2 linked regions of the Rosistilla ulvae genome follow. The protein of the gene in region 2 interacts with the protein of the main gene of each other region in a pairwise test. Links are inferred from orthologs where the notes say so. Each region holds a gene or a part of one and is shown on either strand. Other genes may lie near its edges. The genes, in order: aceE and nth.

What was found.
Region 1: the proteins of nth (region 2) and aceE interact in binary tests that used the Escherichia coli proteins (3 or more experiments, as listed by UniProt). The link is inferred for Rosistilla ulvae from one-to-one orthologs.

What each region holds. Positions count from the first base shown.
Region 1 is NZ_CP036261.1:5,645,138-5,655,181, forward strand. Bases 4,252-7,496 are described here. They hold aceE (pyruvate dehydrogenase (acetyl-transferring), homodimeric type), read right to left. Parts: upstream 7,194-7,496; coding sequence 4,452-7,193; downstream 4,252-4,451. Other genes in these bases: EC9_RS19985 (2-oxo acid dehydrogenase subunit E2), read right to left, coding at 4,252-4,336; EC9_RS19995 (YidC/Oxa1 family insertase periplasmic-domain containing protein), read right to left, coding at 7,486-7,496. Also shown: EC9_RS19970 (DUF1559 domain-containing protein), read right to left, coding at 1-549; EC9_RS19980 (glycosyltransferase family 4 protein), read right to left, coding at 1,532-2,884; more of EC9_RS19985, read right to left, coding at 2,939-4,251; more of EC9_RS19995, read right to left, coding at 7,497-9,900. UniProt on the Escherichia coli protein: Component of the pyruvate dehydrogenase (PDH) complex, that catalyzes the overall conversion of pyruvate to acetyl-CoA and CO(2).
Region 2 is NZ_CP036261.1:7,329,662-7,339,398, forward strand. The notes cover bases 4,469-7,406. They hold nth (endonuclease III), read right to left. Parts: upstream 6,296-7,406; coding sequence 5,642-6,295; downstream 4,469-5,641. Other genes in these bases: EC9_RS25850 (serine/threonine-protein kinase), read right to left, coding at 4,469-4,660; EC9_RS25855 (PilZ domain-containing protein), read left to right, coding at 5,150-5,614; rnc (ribonuclease III), read right to left, coding at 6,295-7,191. Also shown: EC9_RS25830 (Ppx/GppA phosphatase family protein), read right to left, coding at 1-143; EC9_RS25835 (HAD family hydrolase), read right to left, coding at 223-990; EC9_RS25840 (M50 family metallopeptidase), read left to right, coding at 1,093-1,875; EC9_RS25845 (protein kinase domain-containing protein), read right to left, coding at 1,936-3,165; more of EC9_RS25850, read right to left, coding at 3,170-4,468; EC9_RS25870 (HEAT repeat domain-containing protein), read left to right, coding at 7,444-7,947; EC9_RS25875 (endonuclease/exonuclease/phosphatase family protein), read left to right, coding at 8,002-9,042; EC9_RS25880 (hypothetical protein), read right to left, coding at 9,066-9,737. UniProt on the Escherichia coli protein: DNA repair enzyme that has both DNA N-glycosylase activity and AP-lyase activity. The DNA N-glycosylase activity releases various damaged pyrimidines from DNA by cleaving the N-glycosidic bond, leaving an AP (apurinic/apyrimidinic) site.

The sequences.
Region 1 (10,044 bases), 1.7 Mb from region 2 along the record:
CTTGCCGTTGGTTGTGATCGTAATGCCTAGCGTCTCCGAACCGCTCATGCAGACACCGTAGGTTCCTTGGAAACCGTTGGCTTGATTGGCGGCACCGCCCCCGTATCCGGGGTTTGTTGGGCACACAAATGCGGGGACTTCCGTTTCGATCAGCAATTTGAGATTCGCTTGATTGATAAACTGCGAATGATCCGCCTCGTAGGAATCGTAGAGCGCACGTTGTTCGACCATTGGCAGCAAGCGATGAAACCAAGTGTCACGGGCATGAGTACTTCCGGCGGGAACCCCCGTTGGGCCTGGTGGATTGTCGAACGTCCGATAGGCATACGGAAAGCGTTGGTGCGTGTCGTGATAATTGTGCATCGCCAATCCGATTTGCTTCAGATTGTTCGAGCAACTCATTCGACGCGCCGCTTCGCGAGCTGCCTGGACAGCGGGCAAAAGCAAGCCGACCAAAATCCCAATGATCGCGATCACGACTAACAACTCAACAAGCGTAAACCCGGCACGCAAGCGTTGCGAGCGAACCGAACCTTTACAACAAAACATAACGACACCTATACGAGGCAAGAGGTAGGACAAAGACGAACGATAGAGGCAACGTCCAATTCGACAGTTGCTTCAAAATCCCAACGGCCCATGCCAAGTAGAGAGATCGCGCCCCGCATCGGGCAATACAACAAATTTCATCAAAGACTTCATTGCGGGGGCGACGTAGCGGCTCTAAATGCCCAGTCTGGCAATCATCATCTCGTCAGACCGTTTGGACGGCAGAGCACGTGCAACTTGGGGTGGGTAGGGGAATTTGGCAGGACCAGGTACAGTATTCCAAGACGTAAGACATGTCAAGAAACATCGAGGGCCACTCGCCAGGAATTGTTAAGAATTGATGAACCCCTGAGGGTTGTGCCGAGAGTTCCCAAAACACGAGAGCGCCCCCCCAAACAGATTCCCCGTACCGTAGCAGAGGCCATCGAGACGTTCGAACAACGACTAAAACCGAAGCAAATCGTTTAACCGCGGCGGCATCGCCCCGCGCGTTTGAGGCGGGCGTTTGGGGCGAGTGAACGCGCGGCCCGTTGGGCACGCGGTTAAACGACGCAGTAAATACCTCTCGCCGAAATCTCTGTGGCGATAGACGAAAGCAATTCGTTTAACCGCGATGGCATCGCCCCGCGCGTTTGAGACGAGAGTTTGGGTCGCGAGACGCGCGGCCCGTTGGGCACGCGGTTAAACGACGCAATAGATACCTCACGTTGAAACTCTTGACGTGTTCCACTACGGAGGTTGGCGGTAGAGCGCAATGCTTTACGGACGCGGGAACTTGGGAATCTGGCGAGCCGATGAGACGGGAGTTCCGGCTGGTACGGAACAACGATCGGCACGATAAGGTTCCGCTCCGAGCGAGCGAACCAAGAAAAAACGAAGGGGTGGGTAACGGGACTTGAACCCGCGATCTCCGGAATCACAATCCGGCGCTTTAACCAACTAAGCTATACCCACCATCATATCGCTTGGCGATCTCAATAATTTAGCGACGGGCTGCAGAGTGGTCAACGGGTTTTCCGCCATCGGCGAGATCGTTAAGCAATTGTAGGACCTGATCGGCCATACGATCGACAGTACGCTCACCAACTACCGCGCGATAGCCACGATCGGCCAGTTTTTCCCGGCTCGCCGCGTCGCTTGCCAGCGTGCGGATCGCCTCGGCAAGGGCCGCCGCGTCGCCGGGAGGAACCAAATGGACCGCTGAATTTTCTCCCGCCAACTCGGGAAAAACGCCATGCGCCGGAAGGATCACCGGCAGCCGCGTCGCCATCGCTTCGAGAGCATACAGCCCCTTGGGCTCTTCGTATTGCGTCGGAACGCAGAACAGATCCAAGCGACGCAAAAAGTCCAACTTGCCATCGTGATCGGGGCTTCCGTGATAGGTGTACCGCCCCGCCATCCCGGCCGCCTCCAAACGCGCCCACTGATCCGCCGCAAATGCGTGATGCTGTTCGCCCAGCCAGCCGGCGACATCCAGATGGATCGCCCGGTCCGACGGCTGACGCGTCCTCTCCAGTTCGATCATCGCGTCGACAAGGCGATGCAGCCCCTTGGCCGGATCGATCCGGGCCAGGTATCCGATCCGCAACGGAGACGCCGGATCCGCGATCGAGTCCTGTGGCGATTCGGCTGCATCAGACAAGAAGCCGGTCGTATCGATACCCAGCGGAATCACATGCATCTTCTCTGCGGGAAGCCCCAGCATCGCCGCCATCTTCTCGCCATAAAAGCGGCTGTTGACGATAAAGCCATCGACGTCCGCGGCCAGGGCTCGCATCCGATCGATCGCCATCGCGCGATACTTGGCTGGCAGGAAGTCGAGGAAGATATCGTCCCCCTGCAACGTGACAACAATCGGCACGCCGAGCCGCCGTTTGAGTTCGGTCACACAGCCGCCGATCAAGAAATTACTGAGCACGATCGCATCGGGCGCAGCATGCGTTTGCAACCAACGACACAACCGATCGACCTCGGTTCGCTGCCGTCCCTGCATCCCCTGCAGCATCGAAACCGTCAGCGCACCCAACAGATGAGGACTCGTCGATCCGGTCTTTCGAGTTGCCAACCGCAGCAGTCCGGGGCGGTCCAACCAGGCAGTCAGCCGATGGGGCAAGCGGCCCCAGAGTGGAAGCTTCTGCTCCAGGAAGATATTGATTCCGCCAAAGAAGACGACATCGTCGCTGATGTCTTTTTCATCGGTACGGATCGGCGTGTAGGTCGGCACCAAAAGACAGTCCGCGCCGCGAGCGATCATCGCCCGGGCGAGAGTGTTGTCGTGCATGCAGCTGCCGCAGTACATGCCTGCGGCACCGGCCGTCAAATATGCGATTCGCATGGCGTCTGTTGCGTCCCAAAGAACGGTGAATCAACGCCGCGGAAAACCGGCTGGCTACAGCGCCAACAGCAGGCGGCTTGGCGCTTCGAGGTAACCGATCACGTCGTTCAGGAAACGCGCTGCGGTGCCACCATCGACCAAACGGTGATCGTAACTGAGGCTCAACGGCATCATCAGCCGCGGCTTGATCGAATCATCGGGCATCACGCATGGCAATTTGCGGCTGCGTCCAACCAACAGAATCGCAACTTCGGGAATGTTGACGATCGGCGTGCTGTATTGACCGCCGATCGCACCGAGGTTGCTGATCGTGAAGGTGCCGCCGCGAAGATCGCTAACGGCAAACTGCCCGCTACGCACCTTGGCCGCCATCTCGGCAAGCGAGCGGGCGATATCGGGGATTCCCATCCGGTCGGCGTTTTTCATCACGGGGACAACCAAACCACGCTCGGTGTCGACAGCGATTCCGATGTTGACGTAATCCTTGTAGATCAGTTGGCCGTTGGCTTCATCGATGACCGCGTTGACTTCCGGATTGTGCTTGAGCGCCGTCGCGATCGCTTTGATCAAGAACGGCATCGTCGTCAGCTTCAACCCTTGCGCGGCATAGTCGTCTTTGCTCGATTGGCGCAGGTGTTCCAGATCGCTGATGTCGGCGTCGTCGAAGTTGGTCACGCGAGGAACCGTCGACCAACTCTCGTGCATCTGCGACGCGATCGTCTTGCGGATCTTGCTCATTCGCTCGACGCGAATCGGGCCGTATTCATCCTGCTCAGCCGAAGCGTCGACAGGTGCCGCAGCGGTTTTGCTGGGTGCGGCCGCGGTTCCAGTCGCCGCGCCACCGCGGGATTGGTTCGCCGAGCGGACGATCGCCAAAACGTCTTCACGCGTGATCCGGCCGCCTTCGCCCGTACCTTGAACGCCCTGCAGATCGACACCCACTTCGCGAGCGAAGCGGCGGACAGCAGGCCCTGCGGCGACGACCGCGTCGCTGCTGGCAGGCGCTGGTGCGGCGGGGGCTTCAGGAGCGGGAGCCGCCGGTGCAGGCTTGGGAGTTTCCACAGCAGCGGGTGCTGTTGCGGCAGGTGCTGGTTTCTCGGGAGCCGCTGCAGGAGCAGGCTTTTCAGGCGCTTTCGCCTCGGGTTCGGGAGCCTTTGCGGGCGCTTCGGCTGCGGGTTCCGCGGGCGCACTCGCGGCGGGTGCTTCCGCAGCCGCGGCGGCTTCGATTTCCAGGATCACTCCGCCGACGGCGACTGTATCACCTTCGGCGACAAGGATCTTAGTGACCTTTCCGGCCGCGTTGCTGGAGACAGGAACTGTCGCCTTGTCGGTTTCCATTTCAACGACGTCTTGTCCAGCCGTGATGACGTCGCCGACGGATACAAAGATCTCCAGTACGTCGCCTGATTCGATGCCATCGCCGAGTTCAGGAAGTTTTACTTCGGTAGCCATAGAGTGTATCGGAGGTTCGATGAGGATGTGGTTGTTTTGTGATTGTCAGAAGTTCACGCGCGACATGCTTCGGTCGGATCCGCCCGCCATCTGCGGCGGGCGGTCCTCGCGAAAACTAAGCGAAATAAGGGTTCACTTTGTCGGCGTCGTAATCGAGGGCTTTGATCGCGTCGGCGACGTCTTGCGGCTTAACAACTCCCGCTTTCGACAGTCGGCTGAGCGCGGCGATCGCGATCGATTCGGCATCGACTTCGAAATGTCGACGAAGCGCTGGACGCGTCTCGCTGCGTCCCATGCCGTCGGTTCCCAGGACATAGTAGTCGCCTGGAATCCATGGTGTCAGTTGCTCGCCGAGTGCTTTAACGTAGTCGCTGGACGAGATGAACGGCCCCTCGACGCCTTCGAGCACTTCTTCGACGTAGCTCTTCCGCGGCGTCTCGGTTGGGTGCAACATGTTCCAACGCTGACACGCGTCGGCGTCGCGGCGGAGTTGCGTGTAACTGGTAACGCTCCACACGTCGCTGGCGATGTTGAACTTCTCGGCCAACAGTTTTTGAGCGTCGAGAGCACAGTTCAGGATGGCACCGCTGCCGAACAACTGGACGCGAGCCTTTGCGCCTTCGACTTCGTTGCTGCGGAACTTGTACATCCCCTTGATGATTCCCTCGGCACAACCTTCGGGCATCGAAGGGTGATCGTAGGCATCGTTTTCGGCGGTGATGTAGTAGATGCATTCTTCGCCATCCTGGAACATCCGCTTCAGACCTTCCTGGATGATCACGATCACTTCGTAGGCGAACGCGGGGTCATAAGACCGCACGGTCGGGAAGGCGATCGCGTTGAGCAGGCTGTGACCGTCCTGGTGCTGCAGGCCTTCGCCGTTGAGCGAAGTTCGGCCCGCGGTACCACCGACCAAGAAGCCCTTGGCTCGCATGTCGGCCGCGGCCCAGATCGAATCGCCGACCCGTTGGAAACCGAACATGCTGTAGTAGATGTAGAACGGAATCATATTGACGCCGTGACAGCTGTACGCGGTACCGGCCGCGTTAAAGCTGCTCATCGAACCGCACTCGGTGATCCCTTCTTCAAGGATCTGGCCGTCTTGAGCTTCTTTGTACGAAGCGACGATCTCCGAATCCATCGGTTCGTACAACTGGCCCGCGTGGGCGTAGATGCCGAACTGCTTGAACATCCCTTCCATGCCAAACGTTCGCGATTCATCGGGAACGATCGGGACCATGTATTTGCCGATCTTCTTGTCGCGGCAGAGCGCGATCAAGGTCTGCACGACGGCAAACGTGGTGCTGCAGTTTTTGCCATCGCCGAGCCGTTTGATCAGCTTGGAGAAGTCTTCCAGCGTGGGAACTTCCATCGTCGGATGTTCGGTCGGACGGCTTGGCAGCGATCCTCCCAGAGCAGCCCGACGCTCTTTCATGTACTTGATTTCGACGCTGTTTTCCGACGGCTTGTAGAACGGAGCGCTACCGACTTCGGCGTCGCTGATCGGAATCCCGAACCGCGTACGGAACTCCAGCAGCTCCTCTTCGTTCATCTTCTTCTGGTTGTGCGCGATGTTGCGGCCTTCGCCAGCTTCGCCCAGTCCGTAACCCTTGACGGTTTTCGCCAGGATGACAGTCGGTTTGCCGTTCGTCGACGAAGTCGCTTGCGCGTACGCAGCGTAGACCTTTTCGGGATCGTGCCCGCCGCGACGGATCTTCTCCAGCTTCTCGTCGCTCATGTTCTCGACAAGCTTCCGCGTCTCGGGGTACTTGCCGAAGAAGTGTTCGCGAATGTAGCTGCCGGGCATCGTGGTGTACTTCTGGTACTGACCGTCGACGACCTCGTTCATTCGTTGAGCCAGCATGCCGGAGGTATCTTTGGCCAGCAGTTCATCCCACTCGCCGCCCCAGACGACCTTGATCACGTTCCAGCCGGCACCGTGGAAGATGCTTTCCAGTTCTTGGATGATCTTGCCGTTGCCGCGGACAGGACCGTCGAGTCGCTGCAGGTTGCAGTTGACGACGAAGATCAGGTTGTCCAGTTTCTCGCGACCGGCCAGCCCGATAGCGCCGAGAGTCTCGGGTTCATCGCATTCACCGTCACCCAAGAAAGCCCAAACGCGTTGACCCGAGGTGTCTTTGATCCCGCGATCGCGGAGATATTCATTGAACCGTGCTTGGTAGATCGCCATGATCGGGCCGAGCCCCATCGAGACGGTTGGGTATTCCCAGAAGCTTGGCATCAACCAAGGGTGCGGATAGCTGGACAGACCGCCGCCGGGGGAGAGTTCGTGGCGGAAGTTCTCGAGATTCTCTTCGGTCAGTCGGCCTTCCAGGAACGCGCGACTGTACATACCAGGCGACGCATGGCCTTGGAAGTAGACCGAGTCGCCACCGTAGCCATCTTCGCCGCGGCCGTGGAAGAAGTGGTTGAAAGCGATTTCGTACAGCGTCGCGCTCGATGCGAATGTACTGATATGACCACCGACACCACCGGGGCGGCGGTTGGCACGCACAACCATCGCCATCGCGTTCCAGCGAACGATCGATTTGATCCGGCGTTCCAGTTCGCGGTTGCCCGGAAACGGAGGCTGGTCCTTGGCAGGGATCGTATTGATGTAAGGAGTGATCGTTTGCGAATCCAACGCGACGCCCTCTTGGGCCGCCCGTTCGCGCAGCTTTTCCAACAGGAACCGAGCTCGTTCAGGTCCCTTGCTCTGCAGCACGTAATCCAGCGACCCCAACCACTCCGCAGTTTCCGCAGCGTCGACATCCGCCAAGACTTCGTTACGCAATTCGCCGTCGTTCATCGATTCTTCCATCGCTTGCCGAATGGCCACGGTCTCAGAATTATCCATGCCGGACGCATCCTATATAAGAGAAAATATGTTGTTATCGCAGGCGGTCTCGTGGACCGTTGTCGTGTTTGTTGCAGGTTATCGTTTCTATCGACCTTAATGGCAAACCCCACTGCTGGGCAAGATGGTGTAACGTTTGCCTGGTCAGCCGCAGTTCAAAACGAGCCTCGTGTCAGTTTAGGCAACCTGGGGCTTTTTTTCTAGCGACTGCAATGGACATCTGCCCCTTGCAGCCCCCACATCTGCGGGAGAGCGAAGATCCCGCCCCTTAACCGCAACGTAACGCCGCCGACTACTTCTTTTTCGGCGGGTTGCGAGGACGATTCTTCTGTTTCGGAGCCGACTTCAGCGGCCCAGATGTCTCCAATCCGTCGTCGCCGCCCACACCTTCGAGCGCCAAGGATCCGCCCCCCGAAGCGGGCTTGATCGTCTTCTTAACCAAAATCCGTTCCGCCATGCCCCACAAGCTACTGGTGATAAAGTAGATGCACAGACCGGCAGCGACCTTGAAGAAGAAGATGCCCATGATGAAGGTCATGAAGAACATCACCTTCTGAGTGATCTCTTGCTGTTCGTCGGTTGGCGGCGGCATGAACATCTTCTGCTGCGCCATGAACAGAACCATCACGACCAACGGTAGGATGTTGAAGTAGGGCCCAAACCATCCGGTGCCGCGGCCGGCGAAATATTCGATCATCCACGGCGACCAGTTATAAAACATGTCCGGTGCTGCCAGGTTGGAGCACCACTGGATCCCCGGAATGAAGGCGGCTTGTCGCAGTTCGATATCGCACGACAGGCTGCGATACAGTCCGATAAAGATCGGCAACTGGACAAACATCGGCAGGCAACCGCTGAGCGGATTGAAGCCGTGTTTCTTCTGGAGATCTTGTTGGGCCTTGAGCCGCTTCTCCATGTCGTCCTTGTACTTCTCAGCGATCTTCTTGAACTCGGGGGCCAGTTCTTGCATCTTCTGGGCATTCTGAGCCGCTTTCCGCGACAGCGGGAACATCGCACCGCGAACGCAGACCGTCAGCAGGATGATCGCCAGGCCATAGTTGCCCAAGATCATATAGATGAAGTGCAAAAAGCCCGACAACAGCTTGGAGACTGCGCCAAACAGACCGTATTCGATCAAGCGGCTGAGCCCACGTTCTTCCAGCATTTCGGGACGCTTGGGACCAGCAAACAGTCGCAGCGTATCGGTCAGGCTTTCGCCGGGAGCGATCTTGCGGGGCGTGCTGTCGACGTAAAAGCTGACGTTGGCAGCTTGCGTTTGGTGCGGGTTGAGCACCTTCAGATCGGCCAACAACATCGAACTGCCGCGGCTGAACACATCGGTTTGCGATTCGCCTTCGAGCGGAATGTAGCTGGCGGTGAAATATTGCCCGTCGATGCCGATGTAACGCAATTGATTCGTTTTCGGATCGCCCGACGAAGCAAACAACGTCTCGTTGACATCCTCGTCTTTGTCGACGCCATCCTCGGTCCGCTGCCGAACCTGTTTGACGATCTTCGGCAGCCCCATCAAGCGATGAAATTCGGAGGCGGTGTTGTAGACGACGTCGCGAGCACCCGCACCGCCGGTCCAGTTAGGACTGATCTTGGCGCTGTACCACCAACCTTCAAGAGTTAAGCCGTTGGGGCCTTCCAAGCGGTAGGCGATCTCTTGCTCGACATCGGATTTGTTGATGATTTCGGTCTGCAGGTCGATGTCGTATCCCGAACCGGCGGCCGGCACGGTGTAGCGGCGGACGATTTCCAAGCCGCCCGATCCCTTGGCGACCTGTTCGGCTTCGCTGGCGGAGATCGGGAACCGGAACTCAAAACCTGGGTTTTCGGAATCTTCGATCGGCGTGACGTTCCAAAGCCCGTCGAAGAGACTAGGCAACTTAGTCAGCTCTTTCTGCCCGACGCGAAGATTGGTGGTGTTCAGTTTCGCCAAAGTCAACAAGCAGGACAGGCGAGAGATGTTCCCCGGCACCTGGTCCGGACCGCCCGACTTGGCCAACCGGATCAAGTCCAACGGATGCTGCGTCAGCTTCGCTTCGACAGTTACCGTCTCGCGATTCTCTCCTGTTCCACGCAGCACTTCCAGCGTGATCGTTTGCCCTGGAGTGGTCTCTTCGAGCCAACGTTGAAAATCGCTTGGAGAGACGATCACGCCGGTGCCATTGGCGACGATGATGTCGCCGACTTTCAGCCCAGCCAGATCGGCGGGCGTTCCCGGGCCGACCACGTTGATTTTGCAGCCGTCGATTTCGCTGGGAGCCGACGGAGCGAGATAGCCCAGGTAACCGCTGCGCGTATCGACGCGGCGATAGCGAAAGTGGCCATTGGGATTGCGTTCGATCAATTCGATCCGCTCGATCCCCGCCCCGCGATTGCTCAGCGTGATCAGGGCCTTATCGCCCAGCGTGGGATCTTCGGGATCGACAGCCAGCGATCCGATCGTGAACCATTTCGCCTCGCGAGGCCGATCGGCTGGCGCCGCGTCGTCGGCGGTTTTCGCGTCGCCATCGGCCGCCGGATCGGCATCCTCCACCACATTGTCCACGTCGGCCGACTCGTCAGCTTCGGCATCCTGTTGCGCGACCGCATCGGGCGCATTGGGATCCTCAACTGGCGGTTGCTTAGGCCGCATCGTCAACATGACGAACATGAAAAAGGCGGAGACGAATAGATAAGCGAGAACGCGTCGTTCCACGAGTGGCGGTATCCGTTGCGAATGAAAGATGGAGCGGGGTGATTCAATTCGCCCCATAATCGGTTCGTGCAATGCAGAACGCGTCTGCGAGGAGACACACAGGTTGTTGCGACACGAACCCGCTGCAATACCGCCTTATTCTGT
Region 2 (9,737 bases):
AGCGAATCGATCGTGCGGACCAGCCCCAGGTCGCTGATTTCAGCCACCGCCATCCGGATACTGGTGGCACCGATATCGATAACGGCGACGGTTCGCGGCGGCATCAGGCCGGCCGAGGTGGAGCGTTCGGTTGTTTCAGACACAGGAATGACTCAGCCCAAAGTCGTTTGGAAGCGTTTCGTTGCAACAGGAATCCGCTGCGAAGACCAATTGTAGCGGAACTCAAACAAAACATCGGCACCCCATCGCGCGAAGATCTTCGATCAGCGTCGGCGTGTCGATGTAATGAATCGCTCGCCAACCGCACGCTGTCGCCCCTTGCACGTTTTCGATCCGATCGTCGATGAACAAGATCTGGTCGGCGGCGCAGCCGGCGAGTTCGGCAGCGGCGTGATAAATCTTGGGGTCGGGTTTCATACACCCGATCTCATAACTGAGCGCCGCCGGCGTACCGATCAGCCGCAGCAGGCCGTAGTTCTGCCGCATGATCCAATCCCAGTGCGGGCGACAGGTGTTCGACAGAATCCCCATCGGAACACCTTCGCTGACCAAGCGGGAGACGACCGGCAGCATCGATGTGTTCAAACGGAACATCGCGCTCATCGCCTCCAATACATCGGCCGCCGCGGCGCTGTGGCCGACCGAGCTGAACAAGCGGTCGAGAAACTCCGGCTCTTCGATCTGTCCCGATTCCAGCAGATCTTCGATCCCGCTGTCGTACATCGCAGCGCCGATCGTTTGCGAATCGGTCTGCAACAACTGGGCCACCTGGCGACAAGCGATCTCCGGATCAAACGTCACCAGCACTTTACCCAAATCGAAATAGACAAAAGACGATGTCAGCACGTTAACAACTTCAGCGGCAGGATCGATCTCATAATACGGGCCTTCACCGAATCGCAAAGCAGCCCATAACAACGGACGTTCAACATATCGCCGCAACGCAGACAGGCCAAGCCGCAACACCAGCGCTGCCCAACGCGACGGCACCGGTTCACCTCCGTTCGACAAATCGATGCCGCGTCGGTACAAAGAGAGCTTCGTATTAGACGTCGTCCGCCCGCTTCCTACGTATCCCTCCCGACGCATTCCATGGTCATCGGCCACAGCATCAATCGCGTGTTAGACGCACTGAAGTGGCCGATTGGAGCGTTTGCCGTGCTGATGTTCGGCCCGTTGATGTACGCGATGTTGCGATTTGCACTGCGGATCTGGCAACACCCCTGGGGCCTAATCTGGTTCATCGCCGGAATCCTCGCGTACGCCCTCGCCTGGCGTCCCTTCATGCGACGTTGGCTGAAGACCGATTGGATGCTGACGGTCGAACACGAATTGACCCATGCGTTGTTTGCGATTCTGACCGGGCATCGCGTGAAGAGCTTCCAAGTGACCCGCAAAGGGGGCCGCGTTGAAGTCGTGGGCGGTTCGAATTGGTTGATCGCCCTGGCCCCCTACTTTTTCCCGACAGCCCCGTTGGTCCTATTGCTGCTTGCAGTCCTGATGCCGCTGGGGACGCTGTTGCCCTGGACCGGATTGTTCTTGGGATTTGCGATGGCGTATCACGTTCGTTCGACCTGGATCGAAACCCACGGCGCGCAAACCGATTTCGATCAGGCGGGACGATGGTTCTCGGCGATCTTTCTGCCTTCAGCCAATCTGTGCGCGATCGGTTTGATCGCCAGTTTTGCCGTCGGCGGCTGGGACGGCATGCAGCAATTCACCAGCGATGCCAGCGCCGCGATCCATTGGTTGGTGATGCTGGTCCCATCGGCGTTCAGCTGGCCGGTCGAAGATCCGCCACTGCTCACCCCCGCGCCAGCGATCGATGCCGCCGCCCCCGCGTCGGTCGACGGTTCGGTCTCCGCAGCTCCTTGACGCCCGATGGTGTCGCAATGACGCAAAACCTCGCTGCGCGACGTCGATGGCAGGTCGCGATCAATCCATTTCGATGCCGCCGTATCTGCCAACGTGGGCCAACTGGCGAAGCAGTTCGCTGGGGGTCGCGAATCGGTTTTGTGGATCGGTTGCCAACAGCTTCATCACGACGTCGGAGAAGCGTTCATCGAGCCCCAGTTGAAGTTCTTGAGGAACCCGCGGGACGGAGTTACGTATCTTGTCCAACAGATCGCCAACGGTCAGTCCATAAAACGGCGGGACTCCCGTCAGCAGAGCGTACAGCGTCGCGCCAAGTCCATACAGATCCGACCGCCCGTCGACTTTGCCTGGATCCAACAGCAGTTCGGGCGCCATGTAGGGCAGTTGTCCCACGATGTCGCCTGGGCGGGTGATCTGCGCCGAATCGGTCACTTCCAAAGCGCGGGCGAAGACTAAATCGGACAACAGATAGGCCTGGTCGGAGTTGCGGCGCAAGATGTTCGACGGCGTGATATTGCGATGGACCACGTGGTGCAACGACGCCTCCTGCAACGCGCGACCGATATGAACCGCCACGCGCCAAGCGTCCTTCCAGTCCATCATCCCTGCGACACCGATCTGTTGGATCAAGCGATCGACACTGATTCCGTCGATCCACTGCATCGCTGCCCAACAGAAGGGACCGGTGCGGCCCGCTTTCCGCAGTCGCACAATATTGGGATGTTGGATCGGCAACATCGTTCGCATCGCGCGGATGAAGCGGTCCTGTTGCTGTTCGCTGGAGGTCATCTGCGGCTTCAAGACCTTCAACGCCACCTGGCGATTGCGACGTTGATCCCAAGCCCTGAAGACGGCACTGCTGGTTCCCGAGCAGACCAGTTCGTCCAACCGATAGCGGTAGATGACCTCACCGACCAATTCGTGCATCGCCCGCGGCGACCGATCGGGCATTGCGGACGCGTCGGTCGGCCGAATCGTCGAGGCATCCAACGCCGATCCGGCCTCGATCCGCAGCATCGTATCGCCGATGCGAAACGTGTCACCTCGCTGCATCGGGCGCGGTTGGACCAGCGGCACCGCGTCGACGAAAGTCCCCGCGGAGCTGCCGCGATCGGTCAACAGATACTTACCGTTTGCAACCACCAACTCACAGTGAATCCGACTCAATCGTGGATCGCGGATCTTGGTATCGCTGTCGCTACCGCGGCCGATCACCAACGCTTGCGTCTCGGGAATCTCGAACCAGCGACCTTGATCGGGACCTTCGATGATGAACAACTTGTCGCGCATGCTTCTACTGGGGCTGAGGTTTAGAGATATCGAACCGAACCCGTTCGGCGTCGGTGAATCCGTCGGATGTTTCGGCTTCGGCGAGTTCTACAATTTGCAGGCCAGACAGATTGCCGGGATCTTCGCTACTCGAATCGGCGACCGCATCGCGCAACATCGCCAACAGCGATTCGGGAATCGGCAGACGAGCCTCCAACGCGACCCTTGCAGCGTGTACCGCCACGCGCAACGCCTCCTCCGGCTGCTCTTCGGCCAGCGCCCCAGCGATCTGCTGCCAGCGTTCGATGCGGTACCGCAGCACCGCATCGGCGGACGCATCGGTCCGTCGTACGTACGCCACCGCCGCGTTCCGTTCGGAAGCCAACTGACTCTGCAATTGCTCATTCTGCAGTGTGAGGTCCAGCATTTGCTTCCGAGCATCGTAAAACGCCACCGCCAGACAGACGCACAGCGTCGTGATCAGCAGCGCCACCGACCCCGATACACTCGCCAACAGCAACTGCCGCCGGATCAAATGTGACGCCATCCGCAACAGCCCTGGCGGACGCGCCTGGATCGGGTCGCCATCGAGGTATCGCTGCAGGTCGTCGGCCAACGCGGCGGCTGATTGGTAGCGATTGCGAGGTAGTTTTTCGAGACATTTCAGCGTGATCGTTTCCAGGTCGCCGCGCAGCCGGGCATTCAACTGGCTCGGCCGTACCGGTGCTTGGCCAATCACTTGACCAACAACTTCGATCGCCGACGCCGCTTGGAACGGCGGTCTGCCGGTGAGCATCGTGTACAGAACCGCGCCGATCGAATAGACATCGGCGGTCGGGCCGATTGGTTCGCCGGTCGCATGCGCCTGCTCGGGAGGCATGTAGTGCGGCGTGCCGATCATTCCGCCGTTGGAGGTCAATTCCGCGGTATCGGGGGCGATCGATTTGCAGACGCCAAAGTCGGTGATCCGCGGCTGGCCACCGGGTTCCATCAAAATGTTCGCCGGCTTCAGATCGCGATGAATGATTTGGCGAGCGTGCGCAGCCGAAATCGCGCGGGCGACATCGCGGGCGATCGCTGCCGATTGTTGCGGCGACAACGGACCGTTCAACAGCATCGTCGACAAACTGTCGCCGTCGATAAACGCCATCGTGAAATAGGGCTGCCCGCGATAGGCCCCGACATCGAAAACCGGAACGATTCCCGGATGATCCAGCTCCGCCGCAGCGCGCGCTTCGTTGGCGAACCGCATGCGATCTTCGATCCGGGTCCCTTCACCGGGCAACACCATCTTCAAGGCGACGATCCGCTGCAGACTGCGCTGCCGCGCTCGGTAGACGACTCCCATTCCGCCCCGCGCGATCTCGTCGATGATTTCATAATCATCGATGATCGTTCCAGGCTGTGGCGGTGTGGGCATGCGAGTCGGCATTGCCGACGATTTCGGTCCGGCGATCGTTTCGGCATCCAATTCGTCGTCGGCAAACGAGCCAGATCGTGGATTGGTTCGATTCATGGGTGGGTCATCTGCAAGACTTACGATCCAATATGTGGCGTCTTATCGTGGGCTGCGGACGGCACAATCAGTTCATTGGGCGACGATCCCAACCACGTTCCCCGACATCCACACGACGCTAAACGCGAGTGGAACAACAATCCAATCCAACGACATCGCTCTGCCGGCGTGGACGCATCGGCAGAGCGCCCATTTAATCAACTGCCCGCTAGCTTCCGCTGAAGAACCGATAAAGTTCCGATGAGCGTTTCGTGAACATTCGGGTCGACCGGGGGGGGAAGCCCACACGACCGACACATCACAACCCGCAGAACCGACGCAAACCTGCCACAGCCCGGCCAGCGAATTGAAAAAGCTGAACGATTGCCTCGATAGCTCGCAAAACCATGCCCTAGTTTTACACAACAACATCACAGGCGGATCGAATCTAGTTGAGATAAACACATGTTCGGAATGGGGAAACGCAACCAAATCGACGTGCGATGTGCGATGACAAGACTCATCAATCAAACGCTCGACTATTCCACAATGATTGCAACCGAGGAGGAACAACCACAGAACCGTTCCGAATCGCGACTACGTCGCACGCTGCCAGTCATCGTGATTCCCTGCGATCCAGCCAAAGACGACGAATCTCCCGACATTCAATTCGGGTTCACCATCGATGTCTCCTGTTATGGGCTGTCGGTGCTATTGCCGCAGACCGTCCACCTGGAAGAAGCGGTGCTGTTGATCGGAGATCCCACCCATCGCAAAGTCATGCGGGGAACCTGCCGCTACCGAAAGCCGCTGGGAATGGGAACCTGCCAATACGGAATCCAGTTGGACGAGGTATTGAAAGATCACGATTACGCGCCATTGCTGGAATATGTCGCAGCCTTGGAATCCAAGTCGGAACAACTGCTCAAACACAGCACCAACTTCGTTTCCCCCGACGCCTGCGCGACGGGATAACGACCGCGACACGACATCACCTGGCGGCTACGCCTTTTTGGTTTCGACAGGCTTTCGGCGGTTCGGGTAGAGCGTTGTACACAGTTCGCATCGCGTACCATCGCAGCCCCGCGCGGTGCAATATTCGCGACCGTAGAAGATGATCTGCAGATGCAGCGTGTTCCAACTCGACTCGGGAAACAACGCCTTGAGATCGCGTTCGGTCTGTTGGACGTTTTTGCCATCGGTCAGTCCCCAGCGTTGGGCCAGGCGATGGATATGCGTATCGACGGGAAACGCGGGGTGCCCAAACGCTTGGCTCATCACCACGCTGGCCGTCTTGTGGCCAACGCCGGGCAACGATTCCAAACCTTCAAAAGTTTGCGGCACCTGGCCGTCGAATTCGTCGACCAAACGCTGGCTGAGCCCCGCGATCGCCGCGGCCTTCTTGGGAGCCAACCCCAGCGGTCGAATGATCTCGAGAATTGCATCGACCGATTGCTGTCGCATCTGTTCGGGCGTGTCAGCCAAATCGAATAACGCGGGCGTCACGCGGTTGACCATTTTGTCCGTGCACTGGGCACTCAACAGGACAGCGATCAACAGCGTGAACGGATCGCGATGGTCCAGCGGAATCGGCGTTTCGGGATAGAGTTCCGCCAGTCGCTTGAGAACGATCTCGGCGCGTTGTTGCTTGCGCATCAGGGCATGTCACCCTGAAACGGTGGCTCCTTACCCGAGATCTCCGCCAACGCGTTGGCTGCCGCTCGCTGTTCGGCGTCCTTCTTGCTGCGGCCCCAAGCGGGCGTTCGCAATTGGCCATCGACCAACACCGCAATCTGGAACTTCTTACTGTGATCCGGGCCGATGGCATTCAGCAAGCGATAGCAGGGTGTGGTGCTGAAATCGCGTTGCACCACCTGCTGCAGGTTCGATTTATGGTTCTCGTCGCCGCGACTGTCGATCCCTTCGGCAACCTCCTGCGCCAACCACTGATGCAACAGCTCGCGGACTTTATCGAACCCGCCGTCGAGATAGATCGCCGCGACGATCGATTCGAAGACATCGGAGGTCAACGATTTGGGAAAGCTGCGGTTTTTGCGAACTCCCTTGCCAACCAACAAACATCGATCCAAGCCCAACCGCTTGGCAACTTTGGAACATGTCTGGCGGCTGACGACGTTCGATTTGATCTTGGTCAATTCGCCTTCGTTCAGATCGGTCCGTTCGTGATACAGCCAATCGCAGACAACCGCCCCCAAGATCGCGTCTCCCAGGAACTCCATCCGCTCGTTCGATTTTAAGCGATGCGAAGCCCCCGACGCATGGGTCAAAGCTTCCAACAACAGATCGCGATCTTTAAAACGATGGCCCACGATCGATTCGCATAGATCCAACCGCTGTTGTGTGGTCAGTTCTTCATTGGCTGGCAGTTCGGCCGCCGACAGGGGTTGAACCGCAGCGACCTCGGCAGCGGCAGAACAATCCGCGGAAGGATCGATCCCCGTCGGGCGATCGCAACATTCGTCGCCGTCACTCGATGTCGCTGGCAAAATCGCCTTTTGATCCTGCTTGTTTGCAGGCAATTCATCATTCATAGCGCAAGGTTAGCCCTCAGGTGCCAAGTTGTTGGTCCAGTGAGAAACTAACCCGAGGCGTCAGCAAGGTGGGATTGCAATGCAAGCAATTCGCCTCAATGACGTTTCGGGTTGGAATCATCGCTGTTGCTCCTGCGGCGTCCTTTTTGGTACGCATTGCTGAACAACCGTGATCTCCCGATTCTAATCCCTTTGCCCGTCGTTGCATAAGGGATTGGTGTCGCCCGCTGTAAAATCCTGGGGACTACTGTCATGACCAGCCAAGATCCATCGAATCTAGAGCATTCCGATCCTGAAATCCGCCGCCAAACACTGCAGTCGATTATCGACGAGAGTCCCCGCTTAGCCGATTGGACGATTCAGTTGCTGCGCGCTTCGTGCGACCCGCATGCTTCGGTCAGCGAATTGGCGATCGCAACGCTCGAAGACATGGGCGCCCCCGACGCGTCGCAGGTTAGCGAGATCGTTGGTTTCGCTCAGCGGCCGGCTGACAGCGAAACGGTTTACTGGGCCACCACACTGATTGGCCGAATCGGTCCCGCCGCTGCCGATGCGGTGCCAACCCTGGCGGGCGTGCTGGCAAATTCGTCGTTCCTGCACGTACGCGAAAAGGCGGCCTGGGCACTGGGACAGATCGGTCCCGCAGCGATTGGTGCCACCGCCGTGCTGCAATCCGCGGCCGAACAAGGCCCGCCGCGACTGCAACGCCTCGCCGCCAAAGCATTGGCTGCGACCGCTAGCAGCGCCGCCGCTTAACGACCGTTCCCGATCCGCTCTTCTCAAGTTGCACAGCAGGCAAGGAGGCCTGACGTGGCCACCCGACGCAAGAAACTCACTAGTCTCCCCATCGGCCGATTCGCCGGGCCGCCGCTGACCATTGTCCTGTTCCTCGTCGTGGGTTACCTGGCGCTGACCGGAAGGCTGAGCTTCCTGACCGGAGGCGGAGATCAAACCGCATCGTCCGACACCGAAGCCTTCCCCGGCTTGGGCAGCCCGTTGCAACTGGCCTCCACCGGCGATGCGCAGGGCAAACCCAGCGAGACGTTGGCGATCGCGACCTTCAACATCCAGGTCTTTGGCGTTAAGAAGGCCGAAGATCTCGAGGTGATGCAATATCTGGCGTTGATCCTTCGCCAATTCGACGTGATCGCAGTCCAAGAGATCCGCAGCCTCGATCGCGCCCCGGTCGACCAATTGTTATCGCTAGTCAATTCGACCGGTGAACAATATCAAGTGGTGCTAAGCGAACGACTGGGCCGCACCGACAGCAAGGAACAATACGCCTACATTTGGGACAGCCGCCGGGTCGAGATGGTCGAAGGATCCAATTACCTGGTCAACGACGATGCCGACTTCATGCATCGCGAACCGTTTGTCGCCAGTTTCCGCGCGCTGCAAGCCGGGGCGGTCGGTGCCCAACCGTTCAGCTTTACGATGATCAACGTTCACACCGATCCCGATGAGACCGATCAAGAATTGAATGTCCTCGACGACGTGTTCCAAAGCGTGCGGGCTTACGAATTCTCCGAAGACGACTTTATCTTGGCTGGCGATCTGAATGTCGAAACGATTCAACTGGGCGAACTGGGCCAGATCCAAGGGGTCGAATCGGTCAACCGCGAACAAACCAACACCGCCGGCAGCCGATCGATCGACCATATCCTGATCGATCGCACCGTGACAACCGAGTTCCGCAGCGCTGGGGTGATCAATTACGAACGCGATTTGAAACTGCCCCGTGAACTAGCCGACCGAATCTCTGACCATCGCCCTGTGTGGGCCGTCTTCGACAGCAGCGAACACGCCCCGCGAGGCGTGATCGCAGCGGTTCCGGGCACGACGGCCCGCTAGATCGGCAATCGATCGCCGCCGGACTATTTCACCGACGGCTTACCAACCGACTTGGCGTCGGCAACCTGTTTCGCCGGGTCGGCCGCCGATTTGTCGATCGCGATAAATCGAAAGCCTTCGGCGAACTGATGGTCGCCACCACCAAATTGTTCCATCTGTTCATCGGCCAACGTAAAGATCGCTGCCGAACGGCGTCCGTCGTCGTTGGACAAGTGCAGATAGATCCACTGGACCGGGATCTTTTCGACCGAACCCTGGGCGACCACTCGCAACAGTCTCAGCTCTCCGCTGGTCACCTTCTCCTCGGCTTCCAAGAACTCGCCAAATCGGTCCCCTAGGGTCCGTTGAATGTCGTCTTGAAACGCTTCCAGCGTCAATTGATGACCCGCTTTCAGTTCGGGCATCGTGCGGACATCACACTGCGAAATCACGCGATCGTTGTCGATCATCCGCAACTGAGCGAAGCGGTCGTTGGCGTTGATCAGATGCCAATTGCGATCGCAGAAGACCGAAAACCCGCCCTGTGGACTGCGGATATCGATCAACAGTTTGTCCTCGCTTGGCTTGGTCGCCAAATCGATCGACGCACTGCTGTCGATCGCATTGGGCTTGGCCAGCGGCTGGCGAATGACACGGATCTGCGCCGCGACGTCGAACCCCGGCTTGGCTTTCCCCAGTTCGCGATCCTCGTGGAC